2 regions of the Candidatus Amarolinea dominans genome follow, and region 2 is predicted to be linked to the other one. Evidence: riboswitches for the same ligand, from Rfam matches in the RefSeq annotation. Region 2 holds a riboswitch; the other holds the start of a gene.
What was found. Region 2 has a riboswitch for S-adenosylmethionine ahead of IPF85_RS02445 (O-acetylhomoserine aminocarboxypropyltransferase/cysteine synthase). Riboswitches for the same ligand answer to the same signal wherever they lie in the genome.
Positions count from the first base shown of each region.

Region 1: it holds a riboswitch for S-adenosylmethionine, as region 2 does, so the genes downstream of both, mtnA (S-methyl-5-thioribose-1-phosphate isomerase) here and IPF85_RS02445 (O-acetylhomoserine aminocarboxypropyltransferase/cysteine synthase) in region 2, are expected to answer to the same signal.

Region 1 is NZ_JADIZS010000014.1:175,016-182,904, forward strand. It holds gene IPF85_RS10795 (SUMF1/EgtB/PvdO family nonheme iron enzyme) at 1-3, shown strand, start outside; gene metK (methionine adenosyltransferase) at 298-1,512, opposite strand; gene ahcY (adenosylhomocysteinase) at 1,657-2,919, opposite strand; gene IPF85_RS10810 (GNAT family N-acetyltransferase) at 3,094-3,924, opposite strand; gene IPF85_RS10815 (carbohydrate kinase family protein) at 3,929-4,912, opposite strand; gene mtnA (S-methyl-5-thioribose-1-phosphate isomerase) at 4,946-6,037, opposite strand; SAM riboswitch class I at 6,143-6,255, opposite strand; gene ruvA (Holliday junction branch migration protein RuvA) at 6,318-6,893, opposite strand; gene IPF85_RS10830 (response regulator transcription factor) at 6,964-7,695, opposite strand; gene ruvC (crossover junction endodeoxyribonuclease RuvC) at 7,718-7,889, opposite strand, start outside.
Region 2 is NZ_JADIZS010000002.1:190,413-198,301, forward strand. It holds gene IPF85_RS02415 (phosphoenolpyruvate carboxykinase (GTP)) at 1-203, opposite strand, end outside; gene IPF85_RS02420 (ABC transporter permease) at 367-1,077, opposite strand; gene IPF85_RS02425 (class I SAM-dependent methyltransferase) at 1,400-2,167, opposite strand; gene IPF85_RS02430 (pyridoxamine 5'-phosphate oxidase family protein) at 2,212-2,712, opposite strand; gene IPF85_RS02435 (UbiX family flavin prenyltransferase) at 2,750-3,364, opposite strand; gene IPF85_RS02440 (ubiquinone/menaquinone biosynthesis methyltransferase) at 3,361-4,125, opposite strand; SAM riboswitch class I at 4,297-4,471, shown strand; gene IPF85_RS02445 (O-acetylhomoserine aminocarboxypropyltransferase/cysteine synthase) at 4,731-6,023, shown strand; gene IPF85_RS02450 (homoserine O-acetyltransferase) at 6,150-7,319, shown strand; gene metW (methionine biosynthesis protein MetW) at 7,360-7,889, shown strand, end outside.

The sequences.
Region 1 (7,889 bases), on a different contig from region 2:
TGACCTTACATGGTCGGGCTGCCCCCTTGCGCAGGCTGGCTGCCGCTCGAATCGCCGGGCAAGTCGAAATCGCCCCCGCGACACCCGCTCCTTACCCGGCGGGCCTGCGCAAGGTTGGACGATTACCCGGCGGCCCGCCGGCGTGACAACGTCGTCCGGTCAGGAGGGCGGACCTACGGGGACGACGTCGTCCGGTCAGGAGACCGGACCACACCTCAGCCGCGCTCTTCCCCTCTTCCCCCCTTCTCCTCTCCGCTGCGCGGAGAGGAGAAGGGGCCGGGGGATGAGGAGAGGCCCTTACCCCAGTCCCGCTTCGGCGCGCAGGGCTGCGGCCTTGTCGGTCTTTTCCCACGGCAGGTCCAGGTCGTGACGACCGAAGTGGCCGTAGCTGGCGGTCTGCAGGTAGATCGGCCGGCGCAGGTTGAGGTCACGGATGATCGCGGCCGGGCGCAGGTCGAAGTGCTGGTGGATCAAGTCCACGATGCGCTCGTCTGGCACGCGGCCGGTGCCGAACGTTTCGATGCTGAGGGAGAGCGGCCGCGCCACGCCGATGGCGTAGGAGATCTGCAGCTCGATGCGGTCCGCCAGGCCGGCCGCCACCACGTTCTTGGCAATGTGGCGGGCCATGTACGCGCCGGAGCGATCCACCTTCGTCGGGTCCTTGCCGGAGAAGGCGCCGCCGCCATGCCGGGCCACACCGCCGTAGGTGTCCACGATGATCTTGCGCCCGGTCAGACCGGCGTCGCCCAACGGCCCGCCGGTGACGAAGCGGCCGGTCGGATTGACGTAGATCTTGGTCTGGTCATCCATCATCGCCACGGGAATGACATGATTGATGACGTACTCGATGATGTCGCTGCGGATTTCGTCCTGCGTCACATCCGGCGCGTGCTGCGTGGAGATCACGATTGCGTCCACACGCACCGGCTTGCCGTAGTGATACTCCACCGTCACCTGGGACTTGCCGTCCGGCCGCAGGTAGGTGAGTTCGCCATCCTTGCGCACCTGCGCCAGGCGCCGCGTCAGCTTATGCGCCAGGACGATGGACATCGGCATCAACTCCTCGGTCTCGTTGCAGGCAAAGCCCACCATCATACCCTGATCGCCCGCGCCGATGGCCTCGATCGCCTCGTCGGAGATTTCGCCGTGCTTGGCTTCGTAGGCCTTATCCACACCCAGGGCAATGTCGGCCGACTGTTCCTTGATCGAAACCAGCACCGCGCAGGTGTCGCAATCGAAGCCGTACTTCGCGCGGGTATAGCCAATGTTGCGCAGCGTCTCGCGCGCAATCGTCTGAATGTCCACATACGTGCTGGTGGTGATCTCACCCATCACGCAGATCAGGCCGGTGGTCGTGGCACACTCGCACGCCACACGGGCATTGGGGTCCGCACCGATGATCGCGTCCAGCACCGCATCGGAAATTTGATCACACAATTTATCAGGATGTCCCTCAGTCACCGATTCTGACGTATAGAACAGCTTCGGCGACGCCATAAACGTCGTTGTCATTTCAACTTACTCCCCTCTTATCATTTCTCATTATCCAGGGGTATGAGATCTGAGACGGTCGGGCCGTGGAAGGCGGATGATCTCCGGTCTCCGGTCTCCGGTCTCCTCTCCGGTCTCCGGTCTCCGGTCTCCGAATCCCCCCTCCTACGTCCCCTCTTGCCAGGAGTTCAGATACTCCTGCTGCTCGACTGTGAGCGTGTCAATGCGGATGCCCATCGCATTCAGCTTCAAGCGGGCGATTTCCTGGTCAATCTCCACGGGTACGGTGTAGACCTTGTTTTGCAGCTGCTCGCGGTGGCTGACGATGAATTCGGCGGCCAACGCCTGGTTGGCAAAGCTCATGTCCATCACCGCGCTGGGATGGCCCTCGGCCGCGGCCAGGTTGACCAGGCGCCCTTCGCCGATGAGATAGAGCTTGCGGCCATCTTCCAGGTGATATTCGTCCAGAAATTCGCGCACGCGGCGCACTTCGCTGGACATGCCTTCCAGGGCCGGGATGTTGACCTCCACGTTGAAATGGCCCGAATTGGCAAGGATGGCGCCATCTTTCATGACCTCGAAATGGGATTTATCAAAGACATGGATATCGCCGGTGGCCGAACAGAAGATGTCGCCCACCACGGCCGCCTCGCGCATCGGCATCACACGGAAGCCATCCATGACCGCCTCCAGGGCGGATAAGGGCTGGATTTCGGTCACAATCACGTTCGCGCCCATGCCACGGGCGCGGCTGGCAATCCCGCGGCTGCACCAACCGTAGCCGGCCACGACGAAGTTCTTGCCGGCCAGCAGCACATTGGTGGCGCGAATGATGCCATCAATCGTGGATTGACCGGTGCCATAGCGGTTGTCGAACAGGTGCTTGGTCATGGCGTCGTTGACGGCCATCACCGGGAATTTCAGCGCGCCTTCCGCGGCCATCGCCCGCAGGCGAATCACACCGGTGGTTGTCTCCTCGGTGCCGCCCAGGATACCCGGCAGCAGTTCCGTGCGCGTCTTGTGCAGCGTTGACACCAGGTCGCAGCCGTCGTCCATCGTCATGTGCGGCTTGATGTCCAGCACCGCGTTGAGATGCTTATAATAGGTCTCGTTGTTTTCGCCCTTGATGGCGTACACCGGCATCTCGTAATAGGCTACCAGGGCCGCGGCCACGTCATCCTGCGTGGAAAGCGGGTTGGAAGCGCTGAGGGCCACTTCCGCGCCGCCGGCCTGCAAAACCCGCATCAGATTCGCGGTCTCGGCCGTCACGTGCAGACAGGCCGCCATGCGCAGCCCGCGCAGCGGCTGTTCCTGGCGAAAGCGCTCCTCGATCAGATCCAGCACCGGCATCTCCTTCGCCGCCCACTGCATCCGATAACGCCCCTTCTCCGCCAACTCAAGGTCCTTGATATCGTAATTCTGTGTCACAATCTACTCCTTAACTCAATTATAGGGTTTTCGTAATGCGTAATACGCAATGCGTAATGCGTAATACGGGGTGCGTATGCCCACGCTCCACTCCATCGTTTCACTCCCCACTCCTCACTCCTCACGATCTCCAATCTCCAATCTCACCCCTCACCCCTCACTTTCAACCACAAATCAACCGCTCTCCACACAGCTCTCTGGTCTCTGATCTCCGATCTCCGATCTCTGACCTCTCCCCTCCCCTTCAGCGAACCGACACACGGAACGATAGCCGAGCTTGGTGTACACGGCCAATGCCGGTGCATTGTGCTCGCTGACATTGAGGACAACGGTCAGACCGTCGGCCAGCAACTGCGCTGTGATGGCGCTGGTAATGCTCGTTGCGAACCCGTGACCGCGGTGCGCGGGATGGGTGTAGATGTTTCCCACTGCGGCCACCCCCAACTGGTGTGCGACCAGGTGTGTGCCCCCGGCCGCTGCCAGCTCGGCGCCCGCGAAAATTCCATAAAAAACGCCCTCGGCCACCTGCGATGGGCTGAAGGCATCGGGCGCGTGCTCGCCGCCAAGCGCATAGAGCGCCTGCAGGGCCGGCGCCGCGTCCAGGTGCAGGCGTTGCACCGGCGTCGCGCCCACGATGGGCCGGAAATCAAGCGGCTGCACGGCCATGCGCCGCATGGGGGACAATGCGTCGAAGGCGTAGCGCGCTTGTAAGATCGGCACATGCTGCCAGCGGCTGGCAATGACCACCGTTGACGGCAGCGCGGCGGTCGCGACAATCGCCTGCAGGCCCGCCGGCGCGCCCATGGTGAACAGCACGGGCGGCTGCAGCCCGGCATAGACCAGCGCCAGCGTGTGCAGGGTCACGCCGCGCCAAGCCCCGAACCAGGTGCAGGCGCCAAAGAGGGCCGGTTCCAGGTCGCCAATGGCATAGGCGGCGTAGGCGCGATCGCGTTGCAGGAAGGCGAGCAGCGTCTCGGGGTCGTTCAGGTTGTCAACGTGCCACATGGCCCTACTGGGCGCTGCTGGCGGCCGCCGATTGCGCCAGCGCCTCCAATTCGGGCGTGTCCGCAAAGACGCGGCGGTAGCGTGCCACAAAATCGGCCAAAGAATAGTGATGTTCCTGCGTGCCATGCTGCTCCAGCACATAGGTGGCGGCCAGGCTGGCAATGCGCCCGGTCACCGACCAGGGGAAGCCGTGCAGGAAGCCGACGATCAGGCCGGCGCGGTACGCGTCGCCCACGCCGGTCGGTTCACCCGGTTTTTCCGGCAGCGCCACCGGGATCTCAACCTGGGCGCCGCGATCGAAGATCACCGAGCCGTGTTCGCCGCGGGTCACCACAATGGTGGGCAGCAGCGCCCGCAGCGCCTGTTCGTCAAGACCCGTTTTGTTTTGGATCATGGCGAACTCATAATCGTTGCAGGTGAGAATACGTGCGTGGCGCATACCGATCAACAAGTCCTCAGCAGATAGGCGAATGATCTGCTGGCTGGGGTCATAAATGTAGGGGATGGCTAGGTCCGCCGCTTCTTGAGCGTACTTGGTCATGGCCGCGGGGTCGTTGGGCGAGATGATGACCAGGTCAACAGCGGCGCGGCGCAGGTCACGCAGAGAAAGCTCAGAGGCGCGGGCCATCGCCCCGGTGTAGAACGAGGCGATCTGATTCTGGCGCAGGTCGGTGTTGACAAAAAAGGAGGCGGTGAAATCCTGGGGGTAGATGGTGATGCCCGAGGTATCAATCCCCTGGTCTTCGAGCCAGCGCTGATAATCGCCAAAATCCTGGCCTGCCGTGCAGAACAGATAGGATTGCGCCCCGAGCAGGCGCAGGCTGTAGGCAATGTTGGCGGCGCAGCCTCCGCGTTGGCGGCGCATCGAGTCCACCAGGAAACTCACGCTCAGGGTGTGCAATTGGTCAGGCAGGATATGATCGGTAAAGTGGCCGGGGAAGGACATGATGTAATCATAGGCCAGCGATCCGGTAACAACGACAGCCATCGTTCTTGTAATTCCTCCTACGCTCTGCCGCCCCTATGACCGCGCAGCCCGGCTGCGCGACCGCGCAGCCCGGATGCGCGCTTCGGCGGCTTCTTTGGCCTGGCGCAGGCTGACGGTGAAAGGCGGATAACAAATACCCTCTTCGGTCATGATGCCGGTGAGGTAACGATGCGGAGTCACATCGAACGCGAGGTTCAACACGGGTACCTGGGCTGGCGCCACGGCGACGCCGCCGACATGGGTGACTTCGTCGGCCGCCCGCTCCTCGATCGGAATGTGGTCGCCAGAGGGGAGGTTCAGGTCAACCGTGGAGGTGGGAACCACGGAATAGCAGGGAATGCCATTCTCTTGGGCCAGCACGGCCAGGCTGTAGCTGCCCACTTTGTTAGCCACATCGCCATTGGCCGCCACCCGATCGGCGCCGAACAGCACCACATCCACCTTGCCGGTCCGCATCAGGTGCCCGGCGGCATTGTCGGCAATCAGGGTCATGGGGATGCCGTCCTGCATCAGTTCCCAGGCGGTCAGGCGCGCGCCCTGCAGGCGCGGGCGAGTTTCATCTACCCAGACGTGTACTTTTTTGCCCTGTTCGACGGCGGCACGCACGACGCCCAGCGCGGTGCCGTAGTCCACCGCGGCCAGCGAGCCGGTGTTGCAATGGTGCAAAATGTTGGCGCCATCGAGAATGACGGCCGCGCCGAACGCGCCCATACGCCGGTTGATCTCGACATCTTCGTCGGCCAGGCGCTCGGCCGCGGCCAGCAAAGCGCTGCGGAGGTCATCCATGTTTGGCAAAACCAGGTGATACGCGAGGTCGAGCAAGCGTTGGGTGGCCCAACTGAGGTTGACGGCGGTGGGACGGGCCGCATCGAGCACGGTCTTGGCGGCTTGCAGGTCAATCAACAGGCTATCGCGTGTCTGCGCCGGGCTTTGGAGCGCAGCCAGGGCCATGGCATAAGCACCGGCCGCACCGATGGCCGGCGCACCGCGAATCGTCATGTTATGAATCGCCGCGGCCACGGCCCGATAGTCGGCGAATTCGGGCAGTTCCAGCCGGTGCGGGAGCAGGCGCTGGTCAATCATCTGAACGGTGCGGTTATTGCTATTCCACCAAATCGTGCGCATGAAAACTCCGGGTACTCATCGTGCCGCGCGGCGGGCGTCTGCTCGCGGTCAATAAAAAAGCGCCCCTGGCAACGGCCAGCAGGCGCAAAAAGATGCGAGAGCCAACTCTCATCTTTCAGGCGAGCGTAGCCTACACTCCCTGCCGGAATTGGCACCAGCGAAAATCACAGGTTGCCGGAGGTTCAATGGGCCGCTCCCTCCCCTCCTCTGGATGAGTTTCCAGTTCTAAATTGTTACAAGCCGGGCGATAGTAGCACAGGCCATCGCTTTTGTCAAACAGTTATTCGGCAAACTGAGAGAGGGCATGGCGCAGGCGTTCCTCGACGCCGCTGATTTCGCGTGGGATGCGCTGCACCGCGCGCTGTGCTTCGACGACGCTGTAGCCGAGCGCGGTCAGCGCATCAATCACTTCGGCATCCGCGGTGGTCATCGCCAGCAGTTCTTCGGTGGCCGCCACCGTTCCGATGCGATCCCTGAGTGTCATGACGATCTTTTCGGCCGTCCTCTTGCCCACGCCTGGCACGCGCGCCAGGATGCCGGGCTGCTCCTGGCTGACGGCCAGCCGGATTGCCTCTGGGGACATGGCCGACAGGAGCGTGAGCGTGCCTTTCGGCCCGACGCCGGGCACGGTCAGCAGCAGGTGGAACAGATCGAGCGCTTCTTCACTGGCAAGGCCAAACAGGCTGAGGTTGTCTTCGCGCACCTGCAGATGGGTGTGCAGGGTGATTTCCTCGACCGTGCGCGTGCTCACCAGGACATCGGCGGGCACAAACACCTTGTAGCCAATCCCGCCGACGTCCACGATGAGATAGTCTTTGCCACGCGCCACGACTTGTCCACGCAGACGAGCGATCATCTTCTGCCTCCCTGTCCCTGGCGTCCAGCTGGCGCCCCGCGCTGAGGTTGATCCATCGTGCTGCGGTGACTCATTCCAGGCCGGGCTGTTCGCAAAACTTGTAACCGGCCCCGCGCACGGTTAAAATGTGGGTGGGTTTGGAGGCGTTTTCTTCGATCTTCTCGCGCAAGCGCCGAATGCCAACCTCGACCAGGTTAGTGCCGCCCATCACGTCGTAGCCCCATACATCGCGGAACAGCTGCTCTTTGGAGGTCGGCTTGTTGGCCCGCGTCATCAGATAAGACAGTAGTTGATATTCGATCGGCGTCAAGTGGATCGTTTCGCCCTCCACCATGACCTGGTGCAGGCTGGTATTGAGCGTCACGCGGCCAATCCGCAAGATCTGTATGGCCGGTGCTTGTTCGGTCCATTCGACCCGGCGCAGGACGGCCTGGATGCGGGCATCCACTTCCTTGAAGGCGAACGGTTTGGTAATATAATCGTCAGCGCCCAATTCGAAGCCATGCACCACATCGTCCACGCTGCCCAAGGCGGTCAGCATGATGACAGGAATATCGGAACGCCTGCGAATCTCCTCACACGTTCGAAAACCATCCATGCGAGGCATCATGACATCCAGAATGACCAGGTCCACTGGCGTTTTCTCGAACAGTTGGAGCGCCTCCACGCCGTCGGCGGCCGCAAAAACGGTATGGCCGTGGGTCTCGAGCGACAGCCGAATCAGGTTTCGTAAAGGTGCTTCATCTTCGGCCAACAAGATGCGGCAGTGATGTTGAACGTCTGAGGCCGTCTTTGGTGCCATGAAACTCTCCTCCTCGCTGTTTCTAAGCGCGTGCAAGCAACGTATTGAAACGCGCTGAATGATGATGACAAACAGCAATGGCGATAGCGTCGGCGGCGTCATCTGGCCGCGGAATCTCTTCCAGGTTCAACAGCATACGTACCATCTGCTGTACCTGAGCCTTGTCGGCCCTTCCGTAGCCCACGATGGCCTGC
Region 2 (7,889 bases):
GACAGGGCCAGGAAGCTGTTGGGGCGCTTCTCCTCGTTCAAGCGGACGAAGGTGCCCGCCTTCACGAGAGTTGCGCACATGGCGTCGTACTCGGCCTGGGAGCCGTCACACCAGTAGACGGCGTCGGGCTGGCACAGGGCAGCCATCTCGGCAACCCAGGTGCGGATCGTTTCGTGTTTCAGGTTCGATGGGTAGTTGAGCATAATCCCTCTATTCTGCATCGTGTGGCATAAGAATCCACGTCAAGTTGTCGTCCACTTTGGCAACCGGCCCCTGGCTGGTCAGCCAATACGCAGGTATTCTACTCGATAGCTCTGGCGGCAGGTATGATACGTATCATCGTTCTCGTGTTGCGGGCGCAAGTCGTTACCCCTCGCGCCGGTACGGCTTGAGCAAGGCGGCGGGGTATGAGGCGTTGCGGCCGGCCAGAGCCAACGCGGCAATCGTAACCAGGTAGGGCAGCGAGAGCAAGAACTGATAGGGCACGTTGACGCCGATGGCGCGCAGCCGCAGTTGCAGGGCCTCCACACCACCGAAGAGCAGCGCGCCCAGCATGACGCGGCCTGGCTCCCAGTTGCCGAAAATGACAATGGCAATGGCTACCCAACCGCGGCCAGCCACGATGCCGAAGGTGGCGGTGCCCAGTTGGGCCAGCGAAAGGAACGCGCCGCCTGCCCCCATCAACGCGCCGCTGAGCGCCAGCGCGGCGTAGCGCACACGCCGCACATCAATGCCCACAGAATCGGCCGCTTCGGGATTTTCGCCCACGGCGCGCACCCACAGGCCGAAGGTTGTGCGGTACAAGACCCAGGTGGCCAGCGGCGTCAGCAGGAAAGCAACATAGGTCAGCCAATACTGCTCGAAGATAGGCGCCACGGGGCCGAGGGCCGGCAAGTGCGGCTGCTGAAATGGCGTCATGGCGGGCGGGTTGGCGCTGCCCTTGAAGAGCACGCGAAAGATGAAGAGCGCCAGGCCCGAAGTCAACAGGGTCAAGCCCAGGCCCGACACGTGCTGATTGAGTCTTCGAGCAGCTTGGCGTAATCCATCTCGATTCCTCCATTTTCCAATGATTTCCAGCCATTTTCAGGCCATTCCAAACTATTCTTGGGATGCAGACGATCACTGACAACGAACAGATCTGAATCATAGACAGAGAGCGGGGAGGTCACAAACAGTGGGTGCCATGAATTATAGCAAGGATTGCATCTGCGTCAATTCGGTCGGCCAAGCGTCAGCAGTTCCAAATGTAGCACACATTCAACCACAAAAAGCACATGCGGGGGTTGGTGAACACAAAGAAACGGCAGATCAGGCGCAAATCGGCAACTTCTCTGCGTTCTTTGTGATCTCTGTGGTAAAAAACCAGGCTACATTTGGAACTGCTGGCCAAGCGTCCGGTTCAACAGCGTTCGATCACCAGCAGGTGCGACAGGCCAAAATAGCGCAGGGGCGACCGTTCCAGCGCATAGGTGACGGTGCGCAGCACGCGCCCCAGGCGCGGGCGGCGTGCGCTGAGGTTGTCATAGCCGGGGTAGACCTGGCCGTGGGTAACGACGCGCAGCGGCAGGCCGTCGAACAGGCGGCGCAGACCAGTCGCGGTGTACGCGCGCACGTGCGGAGCCAGGCGATTGCGCAGCGGGTCGGGCAAATAGTTGATGAGTGGGGTGTTGCCAAAATGGTAGCGGCCGCGCCAATAGTGGCCGTGGGTTTCGAAGGGGTAGAGGCGGTTGGGCGCAAAAATGACGGCCCGGCCGCCCGGCTTGAGCACACGTATCATCTCGGCCGCGGCCAGGCGATCGTCCTGCACATGCTCCAGCACCTCGTGCGAAAGCACCACGTCGAAGGTGCGGTCGCGATAGGGCAACGCCTCGCACGCGCCGACGTGTAGAAGTCCGTGCTTCGGCGCCTGCCTGGCCTGCTGCACACCCTCGTGAATGCGCTCCCACTCGATGTCAAGCCCGATCACCTGGGCGGCCACCGCTTGCATCTTTTGCACATAGGCGCCAATGCCGCAGCCGTCCACCAGCACCACGGCGCCTTCCAGCCCGGCCCACTGCCGAATCATGTCCAGGCGCCGGTCCTGCCCAAAGCGCCAAACCAGCGAGGGCACGCCGCGGTCGGCCGCCCGGTCGTATGGCGCTGTCGCTGTCGCTGTCGCATGTTCCATGCTGACTGATCCTTTCCCGCCGGGTTCATGCGCTGCCGGGGACGCTAGTACACCTGTTCCTCGCGATGCCCGAAACCAAGCGTGTTGTCAATCAGGCGCAGCCAATCGGCCTCGATGACGTAGAAGGCGCTCTCGGCCAACGGGCCGGCCAGCTCCAACGGCCCATCCGGCGCGCCCGTCTGCGCCGCCGCCACGAAGGGGAATTTGGCAAAATAGACCATCGTGGCCTGCTGAGCGTCTGCGCCTGGTGTTGCCCGGCGGGCGCGGCCTTCCAGTTGCAGCCCGCGAATCTGACGCCATTCCTGCCCATCCTGATAGATGGCCGCGGCAATGGTCGGCTGCGTCTCGAACGCCTGGCAGTGGTTGGAAGTAGGGTTGGAGATGAAATAGAAGCAGAGCATCGTCTCCCCGGCGGAGTCTGTTACCCAGGCGTGTGCATAAAACAGCGGCGCGGCCTGGGGGCCTTGCGGCGTCCAGGTGGCCAGGGTCAGGGTGGTGTGAGCCTGCAGAAAGTCGTCAACTTGTTCCTCGAATGACGTAGTCATGAGCCTCTCCTACCCGGCCGCCGCAGTGCGGCCGGTGTCATGTAGTCTGGGGGGTGTGGGGCCGGCGCCGGCCCTCTTGCGCCGCGGCGCGCATCCCTTGCCAGCGGTGGTACAGTTCATTCTCCAGCCCCATGCGAGCCAGGATGCGGCCCACCGTGCCGTTGACGATGTCATCAACGGTTTGGGGCCGGCCGTAGAACGCCGGCACGGGCGGGAAGATCACACAGCCGATCTCAGCAGCCTGCACCTGCAAGCGTAGATGCCCCAGGTGCAGCGGCGTCTCGCGCACCACCAGGATCACCGGCCGCCCCTCTTTGAGCTGCACATCGGCCGCGCGTGTCAACAGGTCGGCGTCGTAGGAGTTGGCGATCGCGGACAACGTCTTGATACTGCACGGGGCGATGATCATCCCTGCCGTGCTGAACGAGCCGCTGGCGATGGCCGCGCCCACATCGCCAGGCCGATAGACCACGTCGGCCAGCGCTTCGACCGCCGCGGGGTCCCAATCGGTTTCTTGCGCAATGGTCATGCGTGCGGATGGGCTGATCACCAGGTGTGTTTCGATGTCAGGCGCCGCGCGCAAAACCTCCAACAGGCGAATGCCGTAGATTTGCCCGCTGGCGCCGCTGAGACCCACAATGATCCGTTTCATGCTGATACCTCGCCCACATGCAGCGCGACCGTGCCGAGCATCATCACCTTGTAGCGCACGCGGCGCAAGCCCACCCCTTCCATGATGCCCTTGAGCGCCTGTGGCAGGGGAAAAGCCAGGGTCGAATGCGGCAGGTAGGTGTAGGCCTGCCGCTCGCCGCTGAGCAGGCTGCCGATCAACGGCACCAGGCGGAAGAAATAGACGCCGAACAGGTCGCGCCAGAGCGGCGTTTGGGGTCGCGTGATTTCCAGGCAGACCACGCGTCCGCCCGGCTTGACCACGCGGCGCTGTTCCGCAAACGCGCGTGCGATGTCGCTGACGTTGCGCATCAGGAATCCGGAGCAGACCGCATCGAAGGTGGCGTCAGGAAAGGGTAAGCTGAGCGTGTCCGCGTCGGCAAAGCGCAGGCGCGAACCATGCACATCGAGCAATCCTTCGCGGTCGGCCTTGCGCTGGCCCACGAGCATCATCTCGTGGGTAAAATCCACCCCGGTGACATGCACATCCGGCCGCAGGCGCATCGCCTCGAAGCCAATGTCGCCCGTACCGGTAGCCACATCCAACAGATGCCCGCCGCTGGGCAAGCGACATTCCTTGACGATCAGGCGCCGCCAGCGCTGATCCTGACCGCCGGTCATCACCCGGTTCATCACATCGTAGCGCCCAGCAATCGCGGCAAACATCTGATTGACATAGGCCGATTTTCGTACCTGATCGGGCAGAATATCCGAGGGTCTTGTTACTTCGATGGGTTTCGTCATGACAATCTCAATATTCCAAATGATGACTGGCGCGAAGACTTGATGAGTGTGATGATACCAGAATGAACACCTTCGATCAAGTTTGCTATCTGCTGCCTTTGCCGCTTTGGTAAAATTGACAGGCCGCTGAATATATGCTATAAGCATCATAACAATTGAATAGCGCTGATGCTCTTATCCAGAGAGGCTGAGGGACCGGCCCTATGAAGCCTCGGCAACCAGACTACTGGTGGCCAGACACAAGTCATGCGACGCATCGCCAACGGCGGCGAAGTCATCGCACAACTTGCTCGCTGCCAACAGGTTATGGTGCCAAATCCGGCAGAGGCAATCTGGAAGATGAGAGGCAGTGACTGACGCGATGCGTTGTCATCCCTCCTCACTTCGAGGAGGGATTTTTTGTTTCCAGTCGCTCAGTCGTGCAACGATGCCTGCCCTCTTGACCACATTCCGAGACGGTTTTTGTTACCCCAAGCTGACGGGGTACCCGCGAGCAGCGGCGCTCGCAACCGCATCAGTGCAGTCGGTCCGCACCGTGGCCCGCGCAGCCACCGGGGAGGACCTGTCCGAGTTACGTCTATCAACATGCACAGGAGATCAGAACCATGTCAAGCGCTACCGACAGCCGCACCCTGGGTTTCACCACCCGTCAACTGCACGCCGGGCTGACGCCCGACCCGACCACAGGCGCCCGCGCCCTGCCCATTTACCAAACGACGTCGTACCAATTCCGCGACGCGGACCATGCCGCACGTCTCTTTGCCCTGGAAGAAATGGGCAATATCTACACCCGCATCATGAACCCCACCACCGATGTCTTCGAGCGCCGTATGGCCGACCTGGAGGGGGGCGTGGGCGCCCTGGCTTTCGCCTCCGGCCAGGCCGCAGAGACGGCTGCCATCCTGACCCTCTGCGAAGCCGGCGATCATGTCGTCTCCAGCAGCACCTTGTACGGCGGCACCTATTCCCTGTTCGCGTACAGCCTGCGCAAGCTGGGCATCGAGTTTACGTTTGTGAACGCGGCCGACCCGGAGAATTTCCGCCGCGCGGTGCGCCCCAACACCAAGCTCTTCTACGGCGAAACCCTGGGCAATCCGCAGATTGATGTCTTCCCCTTCGAGGAAGTGGCCGCCATCGCGCACGAGGTGGGCGTGCCTCTGGTCATTGACAGCACCTTCGCCACCCCCTATCTGTGCCGACCGTTCGATTGGGGCGCCGATATTGTCGTCCACTCAACCACCAAGTTCATCGGGGGCCATGGCACCAGCATCGGCGGCGTCCTGGTGGACAGCGGCCGTTTCGACTGGGGCGCCAGCGGGCGCTTCCGCAACTTCACCGAACCGGACCCAAGCTATCACGGCCTGATCTTCAACAGCCTGGCCCCGGCCGCCTTCATTTTCAAGGCACGCCTGCAAGTGCTGCGCGACATGGGGGCCTGCCAGGCGCCGTTCAACGCCTGGCTCTTCGTGCAGGGGCTGGAGACGCTGAGCTTGCGCCTGGAACGCCATGTCGCCAATGCTCAGGCCGTGGCCGAATACCTGCGCGACCACCCCAAGGTCAGTTGGGTCAACTATCCCGGTCTGCCCGGCCATCCGTCGTATGAGCGTGCCAAGCGCTATCTGCCCAAAGGCCCGGGCGCCATCCTCGGCTTTGGCATCCAGGGCGGGCTTGCGTCCGGCCGGCGCTTCATCAACAGCCTGAAACTCTTCTCGCACCTGGCCAACGTCGGTGACGCCAAGTCGCTGGCCATTCATCCGGCCACCACCACCCACCAACAGCTCAGCGACGCGGAACAGCTCGCGGCCGGCGTCACGCCTGACTTCGTGCGCCTGAGCGTGGGCATCGAGGACCTCGACGACCTGCTGTGGGACCTGGAGCAGGCCCTGGCCGCGGCTTGATTGGATTTTGTAGGTCCGGCCTCCTGGCCGGACGACGTTGGATGAGGGAAGCAAGCTCTGCGGCGGACGGCGTTGTCACGCCGGAGGCGTGACCTACGGCTATCGGTTCACCGAAATGGTGCGAGAATGGAACCAGAAACTATCGCGGTCGGCACAGCGGGCATCGTGCATGCTCAATTCGTTACCTTCGCGCAACCGCCGCACCCCATGCGGTTGGAGAGCGGGGTGGAGCTAGGGCCAATTACCCTGGCCTATGAGACGTATGGCACGCTCAACGCCGCGCGCACGAACGCCATCCTGGTGCTGCATGCCCTGAGCGGCGACGCGCATGCGGCCGGTTGCCTGGACACGGCGGATGGCCGCGTCGGCTGGTGGGACGACTGCATCGGGCCAGGCAAGGCCTTCGACACCGACCGCCTGTTCGTGATTTGTTCCAATGTGCTCGGCGGCTGCATGGGTTCCACCGGGCCGGCCTCCATCAACCCGGCCAGCGGACGCCCCTACGGCCTGCAATTCCCGGTCATCACCATCAGGGACATGGTGGAAGCCCAGCGTCATCTGCTCGATCACCTCGGCATCGAGCGGCTGCTGGCGGTGGTTGGCGGTTCCATGGGCGGCATGCAGGCGCTGCAATGGGCGGCCAGCTACCCGGAGCGCCTGCGCGCCTGCCTTCCCCTGGCAACCACCGCGCGCCTGTCGCCGCAGACCATCGCCCTGAGCGAAGTCGGACGCCAGGCGATCTATCGCGACCCGGCCTGGTGTCAGGGCAACTACTACGACGGCCCGCGACCCGATGCGGGCCTGTCCCTGGCCCGTATGATCGGCCACATCACCTATCTGAGCGACCAATCCATGCAGCAGAAGTTCGGTCGCCGCCTGCAATCACGCCAGCACTACGGCTTCGACTTCGCGACGGAATTCGCGGTGGAGAGCTACCTGGCGCACAACGGCGACGCGTTCACCCGCCGCTTCGACGCCAACACCTATCTGTATGTGACGAAGGCGATGGACTATTTCGATCTGACAGACAACGGCGCCGGTGTCAATCGCACCCTGGCCGAGGCCTTTAGCGAGGCCAGGGATGTCTGTTTCCTCGTCGTCTCGTTCAAGTCGGACTGGCTCTATCCCTCGTATCAAGCGCAGGAGATCGTCAAGGCCCTCACGCAGGTCGGCGCCGATGTCACCTCGTGCGACCTCGAATCAACCTGGGGACATGACGCCTTCTTGCTCGAAGTGGATACCATGACGCAACTGCTGCGCGATTTCCTGCGCCGCGTCGAGCAGGAACAGCACTGATTGCAGGCGCCGGAATGCACACCGAAAGGGGATCATGACCATGACTGTCCAGCTACCCTCTGTGGAAACCTTGCACGCAGGGCGCTATGCCCAAAACCCCGGTCAGACCACGGACCGCGCGCAGACGCAGCCTCGTCTGCGGCCCGACCTGCGCGTGATCGCCGATTTGATTGCGCCCGGCAGTCGCGTGTTCGACATTGGCTGCGGCAATGGCGATCTGCTCGCCTTTCTCAAGGCCGAGCGCCAGGTCATCGGCCGCGGGCTGGAGCTGTCCGAAAGCGGTATGCTGACCTGCGTGCGCCGCGGGCTGAGCGTGCGCCAGGGCAATCTGGAGACCAGCCTGCCTGATTATCCAGATCACGCCTTTGATTATGTCGTGTTGAGCCAGACGATCCCCTTCGTGGATGATCCGGCCCACACGTTGGCCGAAATCGTGCGTGTGGGCGAGCGCAGCCTGGTCAGTTTTGCCAACTGGGGCCATTGGCGCAGTCGCCTCAGCCTGCTGCTGACCGGGCGCATGCCCGCGGCGCCCACTGATCTGCAGCCCTGGCACGCCTCGCCGCGCGCCCG